3 regions of the Lysinibacillus sp. CD3-6 genome follow, and region 3 is predicted to be linked to each of the others. Evidence: predicted binding sites of a transcription regulator. Region 3 holds the regulator's gene; each other region holds the start of a gene.
What was found. The regulator Rex, encoded in region 3, represses fermentation and respiration genes when NADH is low (regulators of the CRP and FNR family bind a similar motif). The targets are predictions, from matches to a motif close to TTGTGAAATATTTCACAA.
Positions count from the first base shown of each region.

Region 1: qoxA (cytochrome aa3 quinol oxidase subunit II) is a predicted target of Rex. The motif match lies at 3,683-3,700, and genes of this name have one in related genera.
Region 2: FH508_RS21020 (cytochrome ubiquinol oxidase subunit I) is a predicted target of Rex. The motif match lies at 5,606-5,623, and genes of this name have one in related genera.

Region 1 is NZ_CP085880.1:3,405,453-3,412,986, reverse strand. Features, by position in the region: gene qoxC (cytochrome aa3 quinol oxidase subunit III) at 1-588, opposite strand, end outside; gene qoxB (cytochrome aa3 quinol oxidase subunit I) at 590-2,533, opposite strand; gene qoxA (cytochrome aa3 quinol oxidase subunit II) at 2,561-3,499, opposite strand; gene FH508_RS16930 (DUF2785 domain-containing protein) at 4,269-5,111, opposite strand; gene FH508_RS16925 (hypothetical protein) at 5,380-5,844, opposite strand; gene FH508_RS16920 (CDC27 family protein) at 6,042-7,031, shown strand; gene tig (trigger factor) at 7,301-7,534, shown strand, end outside.
Region 2 is NZ_CP085880.1:4,225,729-4,233,262, forward strand. Features, by position in the region: gene FH508_RS21005 (MFS transporter) at 1-821, opposite strand, end outside; gene rlmD (23S rRNA (uracil(1939)-C(5))-methyltransferase RlmD) at 1,298-2,662, opposite strand; gene FH508_RS24000 (cytochrome bd oxidase small subunit CydS family protein) at 2,851-2,973, opposite strand; gene FH508_RS21015 (cytochrome d ubiquinol oxidase subunit II) at 2,986-4,011, opposite strand; gene FH508_RS21020 (cytochrome ubiquinol oxidase subunit I) at 4,008-5,354, opposite strand; gene FH508_RS21025 (diacylglycerol kinase) at 5,713-6,627, opposite strand; gene FH508_RS21030 (thioredoxin family protein) at 6,804-7,364, opposite strand; gene gatB (Asp-tRNA(Asn)/Glu-tRNA(Gln) amidotransferase subunit GatB) at 7,534-7,534, opposite strand, start outside.
Region 3 is NZ_CP085880.1:4,340,977-4,348,510, reverse strand. Features, by position in the region: gene FH508_RS21500 (ABC transporter ATP-binding protein) at 1-1,558, opposite strand, end outside; gene FH508_RS21495 (redox-sensing transcriptional repressor Rex) at 1,995-2,630, shown strand; gene FH508_RS21490 (twin-arginine translocase TatA/TatE family subunit) at 2,748-2,963, shown strand; gene tatC (twin-arginine translocase subunit TatC) at 2,984-3,805, shown strand; gene FH508_RS21480 (IS1182 family transposase) at 4,113-5,465, shown strand; gene FH508_RS21475 (CPBP family intramembrane glutamic endopeptidase) at 5,614-6,378, opposite strand; gene groES (co-chaperone GroES) at 6,551-6,835, shown strand; gene groL (chaperonin GroEL) at 6,892-7,534, shown strand, end outside.

The DNA of each region.
Region 1 (7,534 bases), 940 kb from region 3:
TCCTTTCAAGTAGACGAAGCTGAAGATGAAAATCCAAACAACGTCTAGGAAATGCCAGTACAGTGAGAAAATAAACGCTTTGTTAGCCGTTTGTGGGTTTAAGCCACGTCTTGCTACTTGGATTAAAATTGCAACACCCCAGAAGAAACCAAATGTTACGTGGGCACCGTGCGTACCAAGTAAAGTCATTAATGAAGATAAAAATGCACTTGTTGTAATTGTTGCACCTTCATGAACATAAGTGACGAACTCATCAATCTCAATACCTAAGAAGCCAAGACCTAAGATAAGTGTAATGATGAAAAATGTCATCATTGCTTTTTTGTTGCCAAGACGCATAGCGTGTACGCCAAGACCGATTGTAAAACTACTTGCTAGAAGTAAAAATGTTTCTAGTAATACTGGTGTTAACTCGAAAATCTCAGCACCGTCTGGGCCGCTACCTGTACGATTGTGTAGCGTGAAATAGACAGCAAAGAGTGTAGCGAATAACATGATTTCGGCGCCAAGGAAGATCCAGAAACCAAAAATCTTTAAGCGGTTTTCCTCTGTACTATATTCTAATGGAAGTGAAGAATCGATTTTCATATTATTTATCACCTCTCAAACTTTTTTCAGTTTCCATAATTTCTTCCACTGAAATGTAACGACCATGATCATCTTCAAATGAACGATGAGCCATGAAGCCAAATACAACAAGCATGCTGATGATGGCTAGAGGCCATAGACTAAATACAGCGAAGAATGCTGCAAGGAATAAGAATCCACTTGTCCAGAAAGGAGTACCTGTGTTGTTAGGCATGTGGATTTTTTCAATTTTACCAGCAGTAATATCGCGACCTTCTTTTTTCGCGAACCAGAACTCGTCTAAACGTGACACGTTTGGTACTACTGCAAAGTTGTATTCAGGAACTGGAGAATGTGTAGCCCATTCTAATGAACGACCATCCCAAACATCTGCTTTCTCGTTACGAGGCATATGTTTCCAGCTGTAGTAAATGTTATAGCAGATTAACGCAAAGCCTACTGCAAGTCCAAGTGCACCGATGAACGATAGCATGTTTAATGGACCGTAACCAGTTGAAGCTGAGTAAGTGTACATACGACGTGCATAACCATCTAAACCTAAAATGAATAGAGGGAAGAATGTTACGTTAAAGCTGATAGCGATGAACCAGAAACCAGCTTTCCCTAATTTCTCATTTAAACGGAAACCGAACATTTTTGGCCACCAGAAATGGTAACCTGCAAGTACACCAAATACTGTACCTGGAATTAATACATAGTGGAAGTGGGCAACTAAGAACATCGTATTATGATATTGATAGTCAGCACTTGCCATTGCTAGCATTACACCTGTAACCCCACCAATTGTGAAGATTGGAATAAATGCAAGCGCATAAAGCATTGGGGTAGTGAATTGAATCTTACCGTGCCTCATTGTGAGCAACCAGTTAAACATCTTAACCCCAGTTGGAACAGCAATCGCCATTGTAGTAATAGAGAATACACTGTTTACCATAACGCCGTGACCCATTGTATAGAAGTGGTGGGCCCAAACTAAGAATGATAGTAATGAAATGACAACCATACTCATTACCATTGATTTGTAACCGTATAAGTTTTTACGTGCAAATGTTGCAATAACTTCTGAGAAAATACCGAACGCTGGTAGGATAACGATGTAAACCTCAGGATGTCCCCAAACCCAGAATAGGTTGGCCCAAAGCATATCCATACCGCCGTCTGTCATTGCAAAGAATTTTGTACCGAATTGACGGTCTAACATCATTAAAGCAAGTGCTACAGTTAATACTGGGAACGCAAATACGATAATAACGTTTGTAATTAAAATTGACCAAGAGAACATTGGCATTTTCATTAATGTCATACCAGGAGCACGCATTTTAAAGATCGTTGTGATGAAGTTCACACCCGTCAATAACGTACCAATACCTGATAATTGTAGTGCTAATGAATAGTAGTTGTTCCCTACAGTTGGACTAAAATCAGTACTTGCTAATGGGAAGTAAGCTGTCCAACCTGCATCTGGTGAACCACCAATAATGAATGATAGGTTCAGCAAGCCACAACCTGCTGCAAATGCCCAGAAGCTGACTGCATTCAAACGAGGGAATGCTACGTCACGTGCCCCAATTTGTAATGGAATAACAATGTTCATTAAACCGATAACAAACGGCATCGCCATAAATAAAATCATGATTAAACCATGTGTAGTGAAAATCTCGTTATAATGTTGTGCATCAAGAAGTCCGTTATCAGGAACGGCTGTTTGTGCACGCATTAAAAGTGCGTCGATACCACCGCGGAATAGCATTAATAGTGCTACGGCGATATACATAATACCGATCTTTTTATGATCGACTGTTGATAGCCAGTTTTTATAGAAGTAGCCCCATTTTTTAAAATAAGTAAGGCCTGCTACGACAACAACTGCACCAACTACGATACTGATAGCTGCCGCTAAAATCATCGGTTCTTGCAGTGGATGGAATAATTCTTCCATACTCATAGGATGCGCTCCTTTCAAATTTGAAAATTAGTGTGAATGTGTTGAATCGGCATCAGTTGAATGGTCCATATCTTCATGGTTCATGTCTTCATCAGACATATCCATGTCGCTATGATCCATACCCCCCATATCCATATCACCATGTGCCATTGGTGCTGGGCTGAAATCTAAGTGAGTAGATGAGTAGCTTGAACGACCTACATGTTCAGCTGCTAATAATTCTTTGAATTTCTCTTCAGTTAATGGTTTTTCGTTCGCTTTTACGTCCTTAACCCATTGCTCGAAGTCTGCTTGAGTCATAGATTGAGCTTCAAATTCCATTTCCGCAAATCCACGACCGTTAAAGTTAGAGTTACGACCCATGAAAGAGCCAACTTCATCTGCTGCAAGGTGAATAGTTGTTAACATGTCACTCATTGCATATTTTTGACCAGCTAACTGTGGAATCCAGAAACTTGTGATTGGTCCGAATGAATACAATTTGAATTCAATAGGACGATCAGTTGGAATGTTTACATAGTTCACAGTTTCAATACCCTCTTCTGGATAGCTAAAATGCCATTTCCAGTTTGAAGATGCTGCATAAATAACAAGTGGTTCTTTATTGTCATAACCTTCTGGTGTTGTTTCTACCGTACTAGTTGTTTTAACAGTAACAATTGCTAGGAATGCTACGATAATAATAGGAATAACTGTCCACGTAATTTCAAGTACGTGACTACCTTCTTCATGAGGTGGCTCATAATCGGCAGATGCTTTAGATGCGCGGTATTTTGTTAGCATAAACGCAAAAAGCACATACACGACTAGTAAAATAACTGCCATTGTAATAATGGATAAAATAATTGTGTTTGATAATGTTTGAGCATTCGGTCCTTTTGGATTGAAAACTGTTAATGGTTCACAACCAGACAGGATTGCAATAGCACCAAATGCTAAAAACATTAAGCTTAATTTTTTATTCATGTTTGACTCCTTTCTATAAAACGGCTATTCATAAATTTAATGTGTAGTAGTATTGATTCACATTTATAAATAGTGGGTATTGAGGTCACCTCTTTTATCTGTTGTACCAATCAAGTACAGTTGCATTTACAATGACAATGGCATGGTTCGATATGAAGCATAATGTCTAGTATTTGATTGGTCTGGTGCAAGCGTTCACATACATGATGATTAATGCACCATAAATTGGACAAAATTTCAATGTCGATGGTCGCATCATGTCTTTGTTTGCATATAGGATTATACGCCCGCTTCACTAAAAAAAAAATAATTAATTATAAATATGATAATGAAATGGGGTTGAATATGAACATTTTTTGAACAAAAAAAGCTATTTCACTATTGGTATTTTTAGGTTTTGTTAATTTAACACTGTATAAACGTTGAAAATACTGAGTTTATCGTATTTAACTAAGTAAATGTTTTTTTTGTGAAAAATTCTATTTCACATTTTAGACGATGATTTGTAATAAAATCCTTGACCTACCTCTGTTTTCGATTCTTTTTAGTTGCGTTTTTTTTAAAAAAGGAGTATATAAAAAGACGGTTTTTCAAAGAATAAAGGATAAATTTTCAATGTAAGGAATGATTAGAGAGAGGATACTGGAACAATGATAAAATTATGTTAACATAATTAAGCGCTTTCAAAATTTAACAGAAATTAGTATACCAATATTGGTTTCGTATAAACAAAAGAACATCCGATGTGAATTGGATGTTCTTTCATTAGTTAAGAACCGAGCTTCAGCCACTTTGCTACTTGAATATAAAGTGTATTTTGAAGTTTAGGTGCTAGATTATTCATTTTTAAAGCGAAGTACAATGTTTTCATCGTATTTAAAGTGCAAGTACGGCCGCTAAAAAAGCTTTCGTTATAGCCTTGTGTTACTAAATGTATTTCGAATTTATCAAAAGTTTGCTCGACCCATTCCGTTAAGGCTTCTTCAGAATAGTCCCTTGCTAATAATGCTTCAATAATATTGACAAAGCGTTCTTCCTCATCGTTAACATAGACAACATCTTTCCAAGTTGCTAATTTCAATGCATGTAAGATGGAAGGTGCATGTTGCAAGTCAAATTTAGGATGTTTAATTGTCATGGCGGCTAAATCAGCCCCATGTGCAATGCTATGTGCCCAACCTTTGCCTTCAACATGTCCTCTTGTATCCTTCTCAAGTAATAAATAGCGACCAATTTTTTTAAAGAAAGTGTCCAAGCTTGTATCATTTAAAATAAGGAGCTCGCTATCTTTTGCAAGAATGCTAGCAACAAGTAACGCTGAAAAGGAACGAGTAAATACACTATCTCCCGTTTGTTCCCCAATGTTTGCATATAAGAAATCGTCACCTGTTGCCGTATCGAACAAATATTGGAGCTGCTGTGAACTTAGTAAGTTATCACTAAGCAGGTCGATAAATGTTCGATAGATCAAATGGTCACGTAGCTGCTCATCAATAGAACCGATATGTGTTAACATTTCCTTCAATAGCCAATCACCTTCTTTTTCAAAAAAAGCTTGTTTTTCAGTAGGTGTCATTGAAGAAAATGTTTGTAATGCTTCTTTTATATCCATGTTAGTTGCCTCCAATAATAAATCTATTTTTTCATTATACCTTCTTTACTAAAGAAATTTGTCAGAAGTGAATTTTTTAATGGTTACTTTGTCAATTGCAATACCGTAATCAATAGAAAGCTGATATGATAAAAGCGCAACGAATGAGGGAATGGTTTTTGATTCACAATAAAAAGACATACTTAATTAAGTATGTCTGAGACAAAAATAGTTTATTTGTTAGTCAATTTTATAAGCATGTGTTACATAAAGAGTTTTGTTTAGCTTCCTATAATATAACAGCGGACTTTATGCCAAGTGGCCATTCGATATAGGAGTTTTGATTCGTTTTTAATTCAACGAGAATACTCGCATTTTTGATGGCATCTAAAAGCCACTCACTATAATAAAGTGTTGGGTTAGGATGTTGTAAAATGCGTTCCATATCTTTTGTATCAATATCAAGAAGCTTATAGTTGCATTCAATGTGAACACTTTGGGGAATAATATAAAGTGACTCCTGATGATGCCCAATTGAGATGGATCCGGGTATAGTTCCATAAATACTCGAAATATGGGTTGTTGCTTCTTTCGAAAACGTATTAATTTTTGTTCGCGTGAAAAATTCGAAGTCAATTGAATAATCTTGTAACGGACCATGTGCTGTTGTAATTGATATAACTTTAATTGATAGTGCCTCGAAAGCAGGGGAGATGCGACTATCGAATTCAATGATTGTATCCATTAATGGCATGTATTACACTCCTTGTGAACAACTTGTTTTCGTCTAGCTAACAATGACTATATGATTGCGGAATATTTTGATAATAATGTAAATTATGTTAGGTATTATTAATTATAATTCAATTCATTACAAAATATGAATATAAATTCAATTATTTTTGTTAAAAATAAACAATTAGGAAATAGTGAACTAAAGAGGTGAGAAAAATGTCAAAGCAAAAGCGCCATGTTATTAAACATGACAATATTGTTGTTTTTCCAGGCGCAACCCAAACGTTAATTCGTGAAGGACATATGTATGCGGAGAAATATCAATATGAAGAGGCGGTCGCATGTTTTGAAAAGGCGTTTTTATATGATAATGGAGATGAAAAAGCTTTAAGTGCCTATGCATATGCATTATATGAGCTGAAGCTTTATGTGAAAGCTAAGGAAATATGTGAGCAATTGCTTGCTATGGGCACCTCTATGTATGTTGAAGTGATGGAACTATACATTACAATTTGCATGCAGTTAAAGGAATATCATCAAGTTGAGTCTATAATAAATACGTTGATAGAAGAAAAAGTACTGCCTGAAGCGCAGCTAGAAAAATTTGAACGCTTAAAAAGTATAAATAGTGAAGTCGCTAAAAAGCTTCAACAACGAGAAGATGTACAAGATCTGATAGAAACACAAGAATATGAATTAGAAAAATTTATTGATCTGACACCGAGTGAACAGTCGTTGCGATTACATCGACTGATGGATACGAATGTAAGACAGTTGAAAAAGTCGTTAAAGGCTATTATAGAATGTTCGGATATTCATCCATTTGTGCAAAGTCTTGCACTCATTTTGCTAGTAGAGCAAGAAGTTTCAATCGAAGTGGATGTTACTAAATTTGAGCAGACAAAAATTATTAATCCAATTGATTTAGCGTTACCGAATCAATTACAGCAATATGGTGAAATAAAAAAAATTATAGAATCCGAATTAGAACAAGACCCATCGACATTGGAAATGGTACAATATTTAATGGCAAAGCATGCAATCGTTACGTATCCATTTGAATGGCACCCGTTTGCAGCCGATGATATTGCTTATAGTTATATTGATTTTGTTAAAGTAATGCTCGGTAAGGTGCAGGAAATGGACTATGAAATCATCGACTTTTTACAAATGTTAGAAAAACTAACAGAACTCCATGAAGTATGAAATAAGTTGAAACTATGCGCATCTATGATATACTAAAATGGTTGTCAAAATCGTAGTTACGAATAAATTGTCTAACATTTAAACTTGATTCAACTGAAATCCCTTATTTGACAAAGTGGGTGGATGAATGTCAAAGATATATACTATTCAGCAGAAATGCTAAGTCTTTGACACAAGTTGCGGATTTACAAAAATTATCGAGAAATCGAAATCCGGACACGATTACGTTATGCGTAATTGAAACTAGATTATTTTGGAGGTATTTATACATGTCAGCAAAATGGGAAAAACAAGAAGGAAATATCGGTACTCTTACAATTGAAGTACCAGCTACAGAAGTAGATGCAGCAATGGAACAAGCATTCAAAAAAGTTGTAAAACAAATTAACGTACCAGGTTTCCGTAAAGGTAAAATGCCTCGTAAAATGTTTGAACAACGTTTTGGAATCGAATCTTTATACCAAGATGCATTAGAAATCATTGTTCCAGATTCTTATGCTAAA
Region 2 (7,534 bases), 120 kb from region 3:
AATAGTCCAAAGGTTAACATACCAACAATCATGCCTACAGCTGTACTAATTGTCCATATCGCAGAGCTTGAAACAGATAAGCCTTGCGACTGTTGCAGCATTGATGGTAACCAAATCATTAATCCGTTATAACCAGCAATTTGAACTGTTGCCATTATAATTAGTGAAATTGTTGTAATCGCTGTTCGTGGCGTTTCAAACAATTGTACCAACTTACCCTTTTCAGCTTTCTTACTATCCTTTTTATTTTTCTGAGCGGCAAGCCACTCAGGAGATTCGTCTAAATTTTTTCTTACGATAAAGGCAAAAATAACAGGTACTACTCCAACAAAGAATAATGCTCTCCATCCTAAAGTAGGAAGAATGATTGCACTTAGTAATGCTGCTAAAATAACGCCATACTGCGCACCTACACTGACATAGGAAGATGCACGCCCTTGTTTATTTTTCGGCCAAGCTTCTGCAACAAGCGCCATACCAATACCGTATTCTCCCCCAGCACCTATTCCTGCAATAAATCTAAATAGATACACTTGTTCAATGCTAGTCGCTAATCCTGTTAACGCTGTACCAATTGCAAACAAGATGACGGTATACGTAAAGACCTTTACCCTGCCATACTTATCTGCTAAAACGCCGAAAACAATTCCTCCTAATAGCATCCCTACATTCGTTATAGAAGAAATAAGTCCTCCCGTTGCTAAATCAATGTTAAATTCCGCAATAATCATTGTCATCGCAAATGAGATAAACATGATGTCCATGCCTTCTAATGTTAAACCTGCTACCGATGCGACCACGGTTTTTTTTCGATAATCCATTCTACTCTCCTCCAGTATGTTCTAGATGAAATAAATCTCTTTTATTTACGAATGAATGGATGTATCTATATAAATATAACGTTTCCATTCTCCTTTTAAGCCTCACGGGACTTCCTTTAAAAGAGGTACGTTAGTTGTGTACTCACAGCTAAAATGCAAAATAAATGCCCTTTCGTCAGATTGGACAAAAGGGCATGAATAAACAAAGATATTACTAGCATAATAACTTAAAGTATCATATAGCCCTTTTCAGCCTCTCTGGACCGTATTAAAGGTAAATTATTTCAAAAGATATCTTAGCAAAATTATTTATATTTTCATACAAGAAAATTTTGGTAAAAACAGCTTGAAACCTTTTCTAGTATGGCTTTAAGCTTATATAAATAAATTTTAAGCAGTTGCTCCCATGTAAAAAACAACTCGTCAGTTCAAGAAAAAAGAACGAATTCTCTCCTCGAAAATTCGTTCTTTTTACATTAAGCTAATTCCAACCAAGCAACCGCCTCACAATGTGTAGAATGTGGGAACATATCAACTGGTTGAATTTCTTGTGTTTTGTATCCGCCATCTTCCAATATGCGAAGGTCACGTGCGAGTGTTGCTGGGTTACAGGATACGTAAACAACTCGTTTTGGGCGTTGCTCTAAAATTGTTTGTAAAAGTGCTTCATCGCATCCTTTACGTGGTGGATCTACAACAAGGACGTCTGCTTCCTTGCCTTCCTTGTACCAGCGTGGAATCACTTCTTCTGCTGGTCCTGCCTCGAAGTACGTATTGGTAAAGCCGTTTAGCTCTGCGTTGCGTTTTGCATCTTCAATAGCTTGTGGAACGATTTCGACACCCATTACGGCCTTCGCTTTTTGTGCAAGGAATAAAGAAATGGTACCGATACCGCAGTAGGCATCAATGACGCGTTCATGCCCTTGTAAATCAGCGTAGTCTAACGCTTGCTTGTATAGTACTTCTGTTTGCTGAGGATTTACTTGGTAGAAAGAGCGTGCCGAAATTTCAAAGCGCACATCACCGATAGAATCAATGATTACATCTTTGCCCCAAAGGTTGATCGTTTCATCCCCAAATATAACGTTTGTTTTATCGCTATTGATGTTTTGCATAATAGATGTCACGTTTGGCACTAGCTTTAAAATGCTCGCTACAGCCGCTTCTTTTTGCGGGAATTTTTTCTTTTTCGTAACGAGTACAACCATCACCTCTCCAGTTGCACGTGCAGTTCGGATAACGACGTGACGCAGCATCCCATCATGTGATGCTTCATTATAAGGTTGAACACCAATTGCCGTTAATTCTTTTTTTAATCCAGAAAGAATCGCGTCCGCTTCGCCTGTTTGGATTAGACAACGGTCCATATCAACAATTGTATGTGATTTTGTTTTGTAGAAGCCAGCAATGACTTGTCCTGCGTCATTTGTGGAAAATGGTATTTGAGCTTTATTGCGATATTGCCATGGCTCCTCCATGCCCTTCACTGGTAAAACAGGTGCGTCGATTTTGCCTAAACGTTGCATAACATTTCGCACCATATTTTCCTTCCACTTTAACTGCCCCTCATAGGATAGATGCTGTAACTGACAGCCACCGCATTGCTTAAAATAATCGCAAGCTGCATCTACTCGATCTGGTGACGCTTTAATAATTTCTTTCACTTTTGCAAAGCCATAATTTTTTAACGTTTTTAAAACGTGTACTTCTGCAGTTTCATTCGGTAATGCACCTTGAATAAATAATGGATAGCCATCGACTTTTGCGACACCATTGCCATCATGTGTTAAATCTTCTATATAAACTGTAAGTTGGTCATTCTTTTTTACGGGTGCTGACATTCGTACATCCTCCATTTCAATCTTCTTATTGTAGCATGTGATAGCGGAGGAAAAAAGAACAAGGCATGAAATTATCATGCTATTCTGCCTGAAACACCATGACTCGCAATGTGAATGAACTCCTCGTTTTCCTTAGCGTATCTTCAATTGATCAATAGTTTTAGCCTATACAGTGTAAAAAAGAGCCGCTATTCGCGACCCTTTCTCTTATTGTTCCTTACATAATCATCTTTTGGTGCCCACCAAAACATAATGATAATACTAATAATCACTACTATAAATGGTGCATAAAAAATTTCAATTTTTTCCATCGATGTAACCTCCTATGCATGATGGTCTTCTTTCCCTGTCACATAATTTTTGTTAAATAAGAATAGTTTCAACAATAAATAGAGTGAAGGCAGAAGCAGGCATAATCCTAAAACGAATACGATGACTAATGCAATGGCCATTTGTGTATTTGTAAAGCTGTCGTAGATTGTTAAATATGGATACAGTAAATATGGGTATTGCGCAATACCATAAGCAAAAAATGCTACCGCGAATTGGGCGATTAATAATCCTACAGCAAGCCCATAATTTTTTCGCATCCATAGCAATATGACCGTGATAATAAATAATACTGCTGAAATGGCAAACATCCACCATAAGTTGACCATATGTTGATAGCTTTCTGGGTTAATGGATTTCATTTCATACATAATGCCCAGTGCACTAATCATTAATGGCGCGGCCCAAATTAATGCATATTTTCGCATTAACTTTGTTGCCTCTGCGTCATTTGCTTTATGTGCATACCACGTTAAAAATACTGCGGATATATAAAGGACAGCCGCTATGCTTAGTACGACAATACTCCATGCAAATGTACTCGTATACAGTGTCCAATAATTTAATACTGGTTGCCCTTCCACCATATCCACATAGCCACCACCTGCAATAGCGAATACTACAGAAAGTGAGGCTGGAATAAGTAAGCCTGTTACGCCATATGTGAGAGAATAACCGATATGTCCTCGTGCACCATACGATTCAAAGGCATAGTACGAGCCGCGAATCGCCAGTAGCACTAATGAAATACTTACTGGCACAAGCAAAATCGTGCCATAGTAAAATGCTGTTTGAGGGAAAAATCCTACAATTCCTACAAAGAAAAATACTAAAAAGACATTCGTTACTTCCCATACAGGCGATAAATATCGTTTAATAATATTCGTTATGATATGGTTTTTCCCAATAAGGAGACTGTACGCATTGAAAAAACCTGCACCAAAATCAATGGATGCGATCATCACATAACCAAAAAGGAAAATCCACAATACTGAAATCCCTAATACTTCTAATGTCATATGATGTCACCGCCCTTTTCCGTATTGCGATCTTCAATTTCTCGCTCAATCGGGTTCTTTTTAAACATTCGAATTAATACGACAATACTACCAACTCCAAGTACGGCGTACACACCTGAGAATAACAGCATCATTAAATCGACGTGATCGCTCGTTGTAGCTCCCTCTGGTGTTCGCATAATACCGTATAATATCCATGGTTGACGTCCAACCTCTGCAAGCCACCAGCCTGCTTCAATGGCAATTATGGACAGTGGTGCACCCGCAACGATAACCCATCTAAACCACCGAGAATGAATAAACTGCCAACCTCTTGGTTTACCTACTACGTAAAGTAATGATACTAAAACCATGAACATGCCGATAAAGACCATGATGTTAAACAGATAGTGGATATAGAGCGGTGGTCGGTCTTCCTCCGCAAATTGATCTAAACCGATTACTTCTGCATTTGGATTATTACGTGCAAGTATACTTAATGCATATGGTACCTTTATAGCATACTTCACCTCTTCGCCATCCAATACACCTAGTAAAATAAGCGATGCTTTATCTGTTGTTTCAAAATGCCATTCTGCTGCAGCTAATTTTTCTGGTTGGTATTCCGCTAAGTATTTACCTGAGAAATCTCCTATAATGGCTGCTGCAATGGACGAAACTAAGCCAATTTTCATTAGTAAAAATAATGATTTTTTATGATAAATATGATCTGAACCTCTAAGCATACGATAACCTGCGATTGCTGCCAACACAAATGCGGATGTCATGTATGCGGTTACAAGCACGTGCGCGACTTTAGTGGGCATTGCTGGGTTAAACATTGCTAGAAATGGTTGAATATTAATGAGCTGACCATCCACTATGTCAAAGCCTTGTGGTGCGTTCATAAAGGCGTTGACGATTGTTATAAAAACTGCAGACATCGATGCACCTACAGCAACAGGTATTAGAAGGAGCATATGTTTTTTCTGACTATCGAAACGATCCCAAGTATATAAGTAGATACCTAAGAAAATGGCTTCAAAGAAGAATGCAAAGGTTTCCATAAAGAGTGGTAATGCTATAGTTTGCCCTGCAAGTTGCATAAAATTCGGCCATAGTAACGATAATTGTAAACCGATTGCTGTACCTGTAACGACCCCTACAGCAACGGTAATGACGAAACCTCGTGCCCAACGTCGTGCCATTAATATATAATGCTCATCATTCTTTTTATAACCAGTCCATTGCGCAATCATAATCATTAACGGCACGCCAACACCAATCGTTGCATAAATGATGTGGAATGATAACGTAAGCTCTGTTAATGCACGACTCCAAAAGACTGCTGATTCATTAATCATCTCATTGCCCTCCTAACTACCAAATATTCTTCCAAGTATGGAAAGTAGCATGATAATCGCAACACCAAAGCTTAACCAGATAAGCTTTCTTTCCTGTGACTTATACACATTGCACCACTTCCTTTCCCTTACCTCTACCCATATTTTCTACTATTCCAACGCAAAAAACCTTTATAATGGACCGAAACTTCGGCCTAATATAAAGGTTTCAAATATTGTTCATTTAATATACGTATATTCGCCAAACATTTTTCTTAATTCGTTCACAATCCCAATTTCTAAGGAGATTATTAACAAATAAGTGTAAAATCGCTAAAATTATTTACACCTATCTTCCAATTGTTCCATATGATGAAATTTAAATACGATCTTCCTCACGAATGTCTTCAATTGGTACAAAAAGTTCAATATGGCGTTTCAAGTTTTCAAATGTTGCAGGCGCATCTCCACCATACTCGCCATCTAGATTTAAATGCACTTCGTTTTCCGTCGTAACTTTTACAACACTTGCCTTTTTATAAATAACACGATCATCCTTTAAATGTTCGCCTCGTAACGCCATTGCCGCAAGTTGAATAAATTCTGGAAGGCTTACTTTTTTTAATACTAATAAAGTGAAGTAGCCATCATTTATGCTTGCATCTGGTGCAAGCTTTTCAAAGCCTCCTACAGAATTCGTTAAGCCACATAAAAACATCATTGCATCTCCATCAAATACTTCACCATCATATTCAATACGCATATGTGATGCCTTAATGGAAGGAATCATTTCAACTGCTTTTAAATAATATGCTAACTGCCCTAGCATTGTTTTCATCTTGCTTGGCACTTCGTATGTTAGCTCAGTAATACGTCCCCCAGCAGCGATATTGATGAAATAGCGTTCTCCATTTAACAATCCAACATCAACTGGTAAGGTATCGCCTTTAATAATAATATCAACGGCTTCATCAATATTTCGTGGAATATGGACAGCACGTGCAAAATCATTCGTTGTCCCCATTGGAATAAGGCCAATCTTCGGACGCTTTTCGAATTGGGCTACACCAGAAACAACCTCATTTAACGTACCATCTCCACCAACTGCTATGATAATATCAAATCCACGTTCTACTGCGTTTTTTGCTGCTTCTATAGCATCGCCTTCACAAGTTGTTGCGTGACAAGATGTCTCATAGCCTGCTACCTCTAGTTTCTCCAATACTTCTGGTAGATGCTTTTTAAACGCTTCTCGCCCAGATGTAGGATTATAAATGATTCTTGCTCGTTTCATAACATACCTTCCTGCTTCATAAGATTCTAATACTTTCAACGAATAAACCATTGAAATGTTGCACTGATGATTTCCTGCAAAGTACTACGCCTTGCAACTCAAATTACACCAAATGCTTTTAATACGCCAAAATAAACACGTATTGTACGTTACAGCTTTGATTAAGCAATGCCAGATTATTGCAATGCTGCTGTGACATGTTTCTTGAAATCCTCGTATACATATGTCCAATTTTGTTTGTTCGTAATATTATCTTCGCGAATTTCACTGTAAAGTGCTTTTTGTGCGTCCTCAAACGTTGGATCTTCTTTGTCTGGTAATGTCGCTCTTTTCTTCACAACAATATCCTGTAATTCAGGCGCACGTGGTCCCCATTTCCCTATAACCTGACCTGCTTCATTTAATAAAATATACATTGGAATTGCACGGCCACCGTTTGTTAAATAACGGTCAATTAAATCTGTATCTGCATCACGTAATACTGTGCGCATATCTAATCCAGCTGCCTCTGCAACACGGCGTATAATCGGATTATTTAACATCGCATCACCGCACCAATCTTCAGTAATTGTTAAAATTTTCGGTTGCTTGTCCTTCAATAAAGCTACAAAACCATCATTCATTGGCACTTCAAAGCCATCATAAATACGGAAGCTGTCTTCTTTAAGTGTTGTCATATTGTCCATATATTGTTGAATTGAAATGGCTTCTTCAAAATATTGTTGTTCAGTTTTCATATACTTATCCCCTTTTTTAGTGAAGTGATTGTTCTATTCTATATTTTGCTATGAATACTCTTTTTAGACAACTATTTAGTGTTATACGATTTGTTAGTATGTACAATTTTTGCATTTAAAAAGCCAAGAAAGTGAATTCACTCTCTTGACTCATTGTAAAAACAAAGAAT
Region 3 (7,534 bases):
CGCCTGAAAGCTCCACTACTTTCGTTGCAATTCGATTAATAAAATAACGGTCATGCGATACGAAAAGAAGTGTTCCAGGGTAATCAATTAAGGCATTTTCCAATACTTCTTTACTATCTAAGTCTAAGTGGTTGGTAGGCTCATCGAGAACTAAGAAATTCGCCTTTTGCATCATTAACTTTGCTAATGCAAGGCGAGCCTTCTCACCACCAGATAAAGAATTGACGGCTTTATCCACATCTTCTCCACTGAATAAAAAGCGGCCAAGTACAGTGCGAATGTCTTTTTCATTCATTAAGGGCCATTCATCCCATAGCTCTTTTAAAACACTTTTATTGCTCGACAGCTTTGCCTGTTCTTGATCGTAATAGCCAATTTGCACATTAGTGCCATAACGTATTTCTCCAGCAAGTGGGGACAGGTCTTTGACAATCGTTTTTAATAATGTCGATTTACCAACACCATTAGGCCCTACTAGTGCTATGCGATCTTCTCGAAACGTTCGTAGTGAGATACCACTAGATATTTGCTTGTCACCGTAGCCGACAGTTAAGGAGTCAATAGAGAGCACATCATTGCCACTTTGTCGTTCTATCGTAAAGCCAAAGCTAGCTGATTTTTCGTTACCGTCAGGAGAGTCCATCCATTCTGTACGTTCAAGCATTTTGCGTCGGCTTTGTGCCATTTTTGTCGTAGAAGCACGGGCTATATTTTTTTGAATAAAATCCTCAAGTTTTGCTTTCTCATCTTGCTGGCGTTCAAACATTTTGACATCGCGCTCATAGGTTTTCGCCTTTTCGTCTAAATAAGCACTGTAGTTTCCAGTATATTTCGTAACGCGATGACGAGAAACCTCATAGACGATAGAGACAACTTGGTCTAAAAAGTAACGGTCATGGGATACGATTAAAATAGCACCTTCATAGCCTTTTAAATAAGTCTCTAACCAAGAAAGTGTTTCAATATCTAAATGGTTAGTTGGCTCGTCGAGAATTAATAAGTCTGGCTTACTTAATAGAAGCTTAGCAAGAGCTAAACGAGTTCGTTGACCACCTGATAATGAGCTAATTGCTTTTTCATAATCCTCTGGGTAAAATTGCATACCATGAAGAACAGAGCGCGTATCAGATTCGTATTGATAGCCGCCTGCATCTTTAAAATCATGCTGTAATTGGTCATATTCGGACATGACCTTTGCATACATTTCTGGCTTTTCGTAAACCGCTGGATCAGCCATTTGCTGTTCAAGCGAACGTAATGTTTTTTCTTGTCCAAGAAGCGGTTCGAAAATTGTCATCATTTCGTCCCAAATTGATAAAGTTGAATTTAGACCCGCATGTTGTTCTAAATAGCCAACTTGTACGCCCTTCGGAATAATAATATCGCCAGAATCATATGACAATTGCCCAGCGATGATTTTTAGTAAAGTGGATTTACCAGCTCCGTTACGTCCGACTAATGCTACACGATCACGGTGTTGGACTTCTAGTTTGACACCACTTAAAATTTCATCTGCAATAAAGGATTTATATAGTTGATTGACTTGTAATACAATCATTCTTGACACCTCAATTCTTTCTTAGTGTAAAGGATGACGGAATTGCTTGCAATGCCAGTGCTTTACTTATTCTAAGCTGTCATGTAAGATTGAAACGATTTCTCTTTAGTTAGTGGCGTAAAACGCGCAGTTAACTAAAGGGAAATCCTCCAGTTGATGTGAAAATATTAACTCGCTTTAGCAGAAGTCATCCATTTATAGAAGTGGAAGATGAATATTAAATATGCATTGAACTCAGTGTGGGTTGAAACCCGTCTGAATCAAGTTAACAGCCAGCGAATGCCCTAGATTTCATTGGGAGCCTTTTTTACATGCTCACAAAAAATTATGAGACGCAAATACGCTGAGAGATGTAACTGATTCATATAAGCATGTTTTAAAATGAGTATTCAAATACGCTTAGGTGAATTTGATGTGTTTATAAGGAGGAAAAAGTTTGAAACAAGAAGTAAAAATTCCACAAGCCACAACGAAAAGACTTCCTCTTTACTATCGATTTATCCAAAACTTTGCGCAAGAAGGAATGGAACGTATTTCATCGAAGGAATTGAGCGAGGCGATGAAAATCGATTCTGCAACGATTCGTCGTGATTTTTCTTATTTTGGTGCGCTTGGCAAAAAGGGATATGGCTATGATGTTCAGCATCTATTGAAGTTTTTTAGCCAAACACTTGATCAGCATGAAACAACAAAAGTAGCGTTAATCGGTGTGGGGAACTTAGGGAATGCATTTTTAAAGTATAATTTCCAAAAAAATCATAATACGCATATTGTAGTTGCATTTGACTCAAAGGCACCAAAGGAAGGGAAAATGATAAGCAATATTCCTGTGTATCATCCCGACTTATTAGAAGAAAAGTACGCTGAATATGGAGCAGACCTTGCTATTTTAACTGTATCTTCACGCTCGGCTCAGAAGATGGCAGATCGTTTAGCTGCAATGAATGCAAAAGGCATTTTAAACTTTACACCAGAGCGTATTACCGTACCAGATACTATGAAATTATTAACGATAGATTTGTCGGTAGAATTACAAGCGCTTATTTACTTAATCCGAAATAGCGATAAATAAAGGGCATTCACAAATTTGTAAACTGTTACAAATGATGGTGTTTAAACTATTGAAATAAATTCGCCAAACGAAAAAATTTAAGTTAAAATGATATATATATAAGAGGAGGTGGCTGCAATGGTTGTGCACTTAAGTGCTTTCACACCAGTTAGCCTAGTTATTATCGGTGTGGTTGCAATTTTAATATTCGGACCAAAGAAATTACCTGAGCTAGGTAAGGCAATGGGTTCTACACTTCGCGAATTTAAAAATGCAACAAAAGGTTTAGCTGATGACGATGATGATACAAAAAAGAAAATAATTGAACATAAAGAAAATGATAACGTTAAGTAAGTTAAGGATGTCAATTTAATATGAATCCAAGAGAATTAACAGTTGTAGAGCATTTAGAAGAACTAAGAAAACGGCTCTTTATTTGCGCTGTTTTCTTTGTTATTGCACTTATAGTTGGCTTTTATCTAGCCGAACCACTTATTAAACATATTCAATATAGTAAAGAAGCGGAGCAACTAACTTTAAACGCATTTAAAGTGACCGATCCACTTGTCGTATATTTACAAGTGACGGTTGCAATCGCATTTGTGATAAGTTCACCGTTGCTTCTTCATCAACTTTGGTTGTTTATTACACCAGGTTTACATGAGACAGAACGCAAGGCAACTTTAAAATATATTCCATATTCGTTTTTTCTATTTTTAGCAGGAGCTTCATTTTCATATTTTGTGTTATTTCCCTATGTCATGCACTTTATGATGGGTTTATCTACAGAATTAGAAATACAGCAAACAATTGGTATTAACGAATATTTTTCATTTTTATTTCGTTTAGTCATGCCGTTTGGAATCATTTTTCAGTTACCTGTAGTGACGTTATTTTTAGCGCGTTTAGGTATATTAAATCCTGAACTGATGGTGAAATTCAGAAAATATGCATATTTCGGGTTAGTCGTTATTGCGGTATTTCTTGCACCGCCAGATTTTATTTCAAACGTTATCGTAGCAATTCCGCTATTTGTAATTTATGAGGTTAGTATTATCATAGCACGCAGAGGCTATCGCAAGTTTTTACAAGCCGAGGCATTGCTTTTAGAGGAAGAGCGTAAAGAAGCAGAACGCGAGCAAGTTGAGCGTTTGTTAGCTGAGCAGCGACGACAAATTGAAGAATTAAATGACTAATAAAAAGAGCTAGATGTTTTCACATCTAGCTCTTTCAGACTGTAGACAAACTCGAAAAATTTCGAGTTTGCCTACAGTCTTTTTTCATTTTAAAATAAAAATAGATGTCTACTGCCGTTGATTTCCGCTACGTTCGGGCGCTTTCCGCGGGCACACACGTAAGCCGCAACCCTCGCTAACGCGCGGTTTGTTGCGTCTTACGTTCTGTGCTTTCCCGCAGGAGTCGCCCGCCCTTCGCTCCAATCAACTTGATATGAATTGCTATCAATCAACTATAAATAAAATAATCTATTTGAGGTGATGGAAAATGATGTCGAAAAATCAAATCAATGAACGTGACCAATTAGAAATGCTGACAATTGACCAATTGGTGCCACAAGACCATTTAGTTCGAAAACTAGAGGCAGCGATTGATTTTTCGTTTATCTATCCATTAGTCGAAAACCTCTATTCATCTTTAGGGCGTCCAAGTATTGACCCCGTTGTTCTCTTTAAAATGACCTTTATTCAATACGTTTTTGGTATTCGCTCTATGCGTCAAACTATCAAAGAAATTGAAACGAATATGGCCTATCGCTGGTTTTTAGGTTTTGGCTTCCATACAGAAGTTCCTCACTTCTCTACCTTCGGTAAAAATTATGCACGACGCTTCCAAGACACAAATGTGTTTGAACAGATATTCTATCGTATTCTAAAAGAAATTATGAATCGAGGGCTCCTTCATGCGGACCATGTATTTATTGATTCGACGCATGTAAAAGCGAGCGCCAATAAACGAAAGTATGATAAAAAAGTCGTTCGAAAAGAAACACGTGCTTATGAAGAGAAACTCCAACTGGAATTAAATATTGATCGTGAGGAAAACGGAAAAAAGCCCTTCCCTCCAGAGAAATTTGAAAAAGATGAATGGAAAGAAATCAAAGAAAGTACGACAGACCCTGAGAGTGGTTATTATGTTAAGGATGAACGGACTAAGCAGTTTGCGTATTCATTTCATGCAGCGACAGATGAAAAAGGCTTTGTATTAGGAACGATTGTGACTCCAGGAAATGTGCACGATAGCTATGTATTGCAGCCACTTGTTGAAAAAATCATTGAAAAAGTGAAAAAGCCATTAGCGATTGCTGCGGACGCTGCTTATAAAACACCTGCCATCACTAACTTTTTATTAGAGAATCAAATGTTACCTGTTCTCCCTTATACACGTCCTAAAACAAAAGATGGTTTCTTTCGAAAGCATGAATATGTGTACGATGAGTACTATAATTGTTATCTTTGCCCACAAGGGCAGGTATTGAAATATACGACAACGACGAAGGAAGGGTATCGCCAATATAAATCGAATCCAACGATTTGTGCGAATTGCCCCTTGCTATCACAATGTACAGAAAGCAGGAATCATCAAAAACTGATTCAACGGCATATATGGGAAACCTATATGGAAGAAGCTGAACATTTCCGCCATTCTTATGATATTAAACAAATTTATGCAAAGCGCAAAGAAACGATAGAACGTGTCTTTGCGGATGCAAAAGAAAAGCATGGTATGCGATGGACAACCTTAAGAGGTCTTAAAAAATTGTCCATGCAGGCGATGCTTACTTTTGCTGCCATGAATTTGAAAAAGCTTGCTACTTGGACATGGCAAGCTGCTTCATAGAGAGGAAATGCTCGAAGAGTATGGTCAAAATTAAAGTAAGAACCCATTTTTTACAAAGAAAATAACAAAAAGGGATTAAGAATTCTATTCTTAATCCCTTTTGTCGACAAGCTGAAAGAGCTAGATGTTTTCACATCTAGCTCTTTTTTTATTGCATTTTTTGCAGTTCTTCTAAAAACTTTTGCAGCGGTTCTGCGTTAAATTGTACGAGTGTTACGAAGCCGTTCAGCATGACATGGGCAATAATCGATGTCCAAATCCGTTTTGTTTTGTGGTATAAGAAAGCAAAGATTAGACCACATATGGTATATAACAGAATATGTGAGAAATCGAAATGAATTATTGCAAAGAAAATAGCACTGACAATGGCTGCCACCCAGAAATTAGTCGTTTGGACGAGTGAGCCAAAAATAACACGACGGAAGACGAATTCCTCTAAAATTGGGCCAAAAACAACAATCGCTAAAATGGCAATTGGAGCACCTTTTGCTATCGCCACTATATCAGCGGTGTTTTCTGAGCCACCCTCGATCCCGAATACAGCCATTTCAATAGCAGCACCAATCATTTGTCCAAAGAACACAAGGAAGAAACCTAGGACACCCCATAAGATTGTAAGGGGAATAGACTCTTTTTTACCTTGATAGATATTCCAAAACGCTTTATCGCGAGTAGTTAAAAACAAACTTAAAACTAATGCAATGGCAAAGCTGAGAGCGATATACCAGCCTTGTGTAATAGGGGCCGCTTGCTCAGGAGGTAAACCTGTTGTACTCATCACGAATTTATGAAACGGTAAAAGTAACCATTTGCCTGATAATTGCATGATAATGTAAACAATTAAAACATAGAGAGCGGTTTTTTTATGCTGTACGTTTTTTAAAGTATTATTCACAGTCAAAATCCTTTCCATTCATAAGCTACCTTTCTATTGTAGAGGAATATGGAAAGAAAACAAAATTTTTCGTAGTTCTGGCTTGCAAAAAGACAGTTGATTGATTATCATAATAAATGTATTAGCACTCGTTGATATAGAGTGCTAATAAACATATAAGAAATATTTAATTAATAGGAGGTTGTTTCACTTGTTAAGACCACTAGGAGATCGTATTGTCATCGAACTAATCGAGGTAGAGGAAAAGTCTGCATTTGGAATTGTACTACCAGACTCTGCAAAAGAAAAACCACAAGAGGGTAAAGTAGTAGCAGTTGGGACAGGTCGTATATTAGAAAACGGACAACGTGTAGAGCTTGACGTTAAAGTTGACGACCACATTATTTTCTCTAAATACTCAGGTACAGAAGTTAAATATGAAGGCAATGAATACTTAATCTTACGTGAAAGTGATATTCTTGCAATTATTGAATAATAGTTATTATATTAATTAGGCTTAACGAATATTCCATTTCAGGAGGGTAAATTCAAATGGCAAAAGATATTAAATTCTCAGAAGAAGCTCGTGCATTAATGCTTCAAGGTGTAGATAAATTAGCAAATGCAGTAAAAGTGACATTAGGTCCTAAAGGTCGTAACGTCGTTTTAGAAAAAAAATTCGGTTCACCATTAATTACAAATGATGGTGTAACAATTGCAAAAGAAATTGAACTTGAAAATCCATATGAAAACATGGGTGCAAAATTAGTAGCAGAGGTTGCTTCTAAAACAAATGAAATCGCTGGTGATGGTACAACGACTGCGACAGTTCTTGCGCAAGCGATCATCCGTGAAGGTCTTAAAAACGTAACAGCTGGTGCAAACCCTGTAGGAATCCGTAAAGGAATCGACAAAGCGGTAGCAGCAGCACTTACAGAATTACATGCTATTTCTCGTCCAGTAAGCAACAAAGAGGAAATCGCACAAGTTGCGGCAATTTCAGCTGCTGACGACGAAGTAGGCCAACTAATTGCAGAAGCAATGGAACGTGTTGGTAATGATGGTGTTATTACAATTGAGGAATCTAAAGGTTTCACAACGGAGTTAGATGTAGTAGAAGGTATGCAATTCGATCGTGGCTATGCGTCTCACTACATGGTAACAGATACAGATAAAATGGAAGCGGTTCTTGATA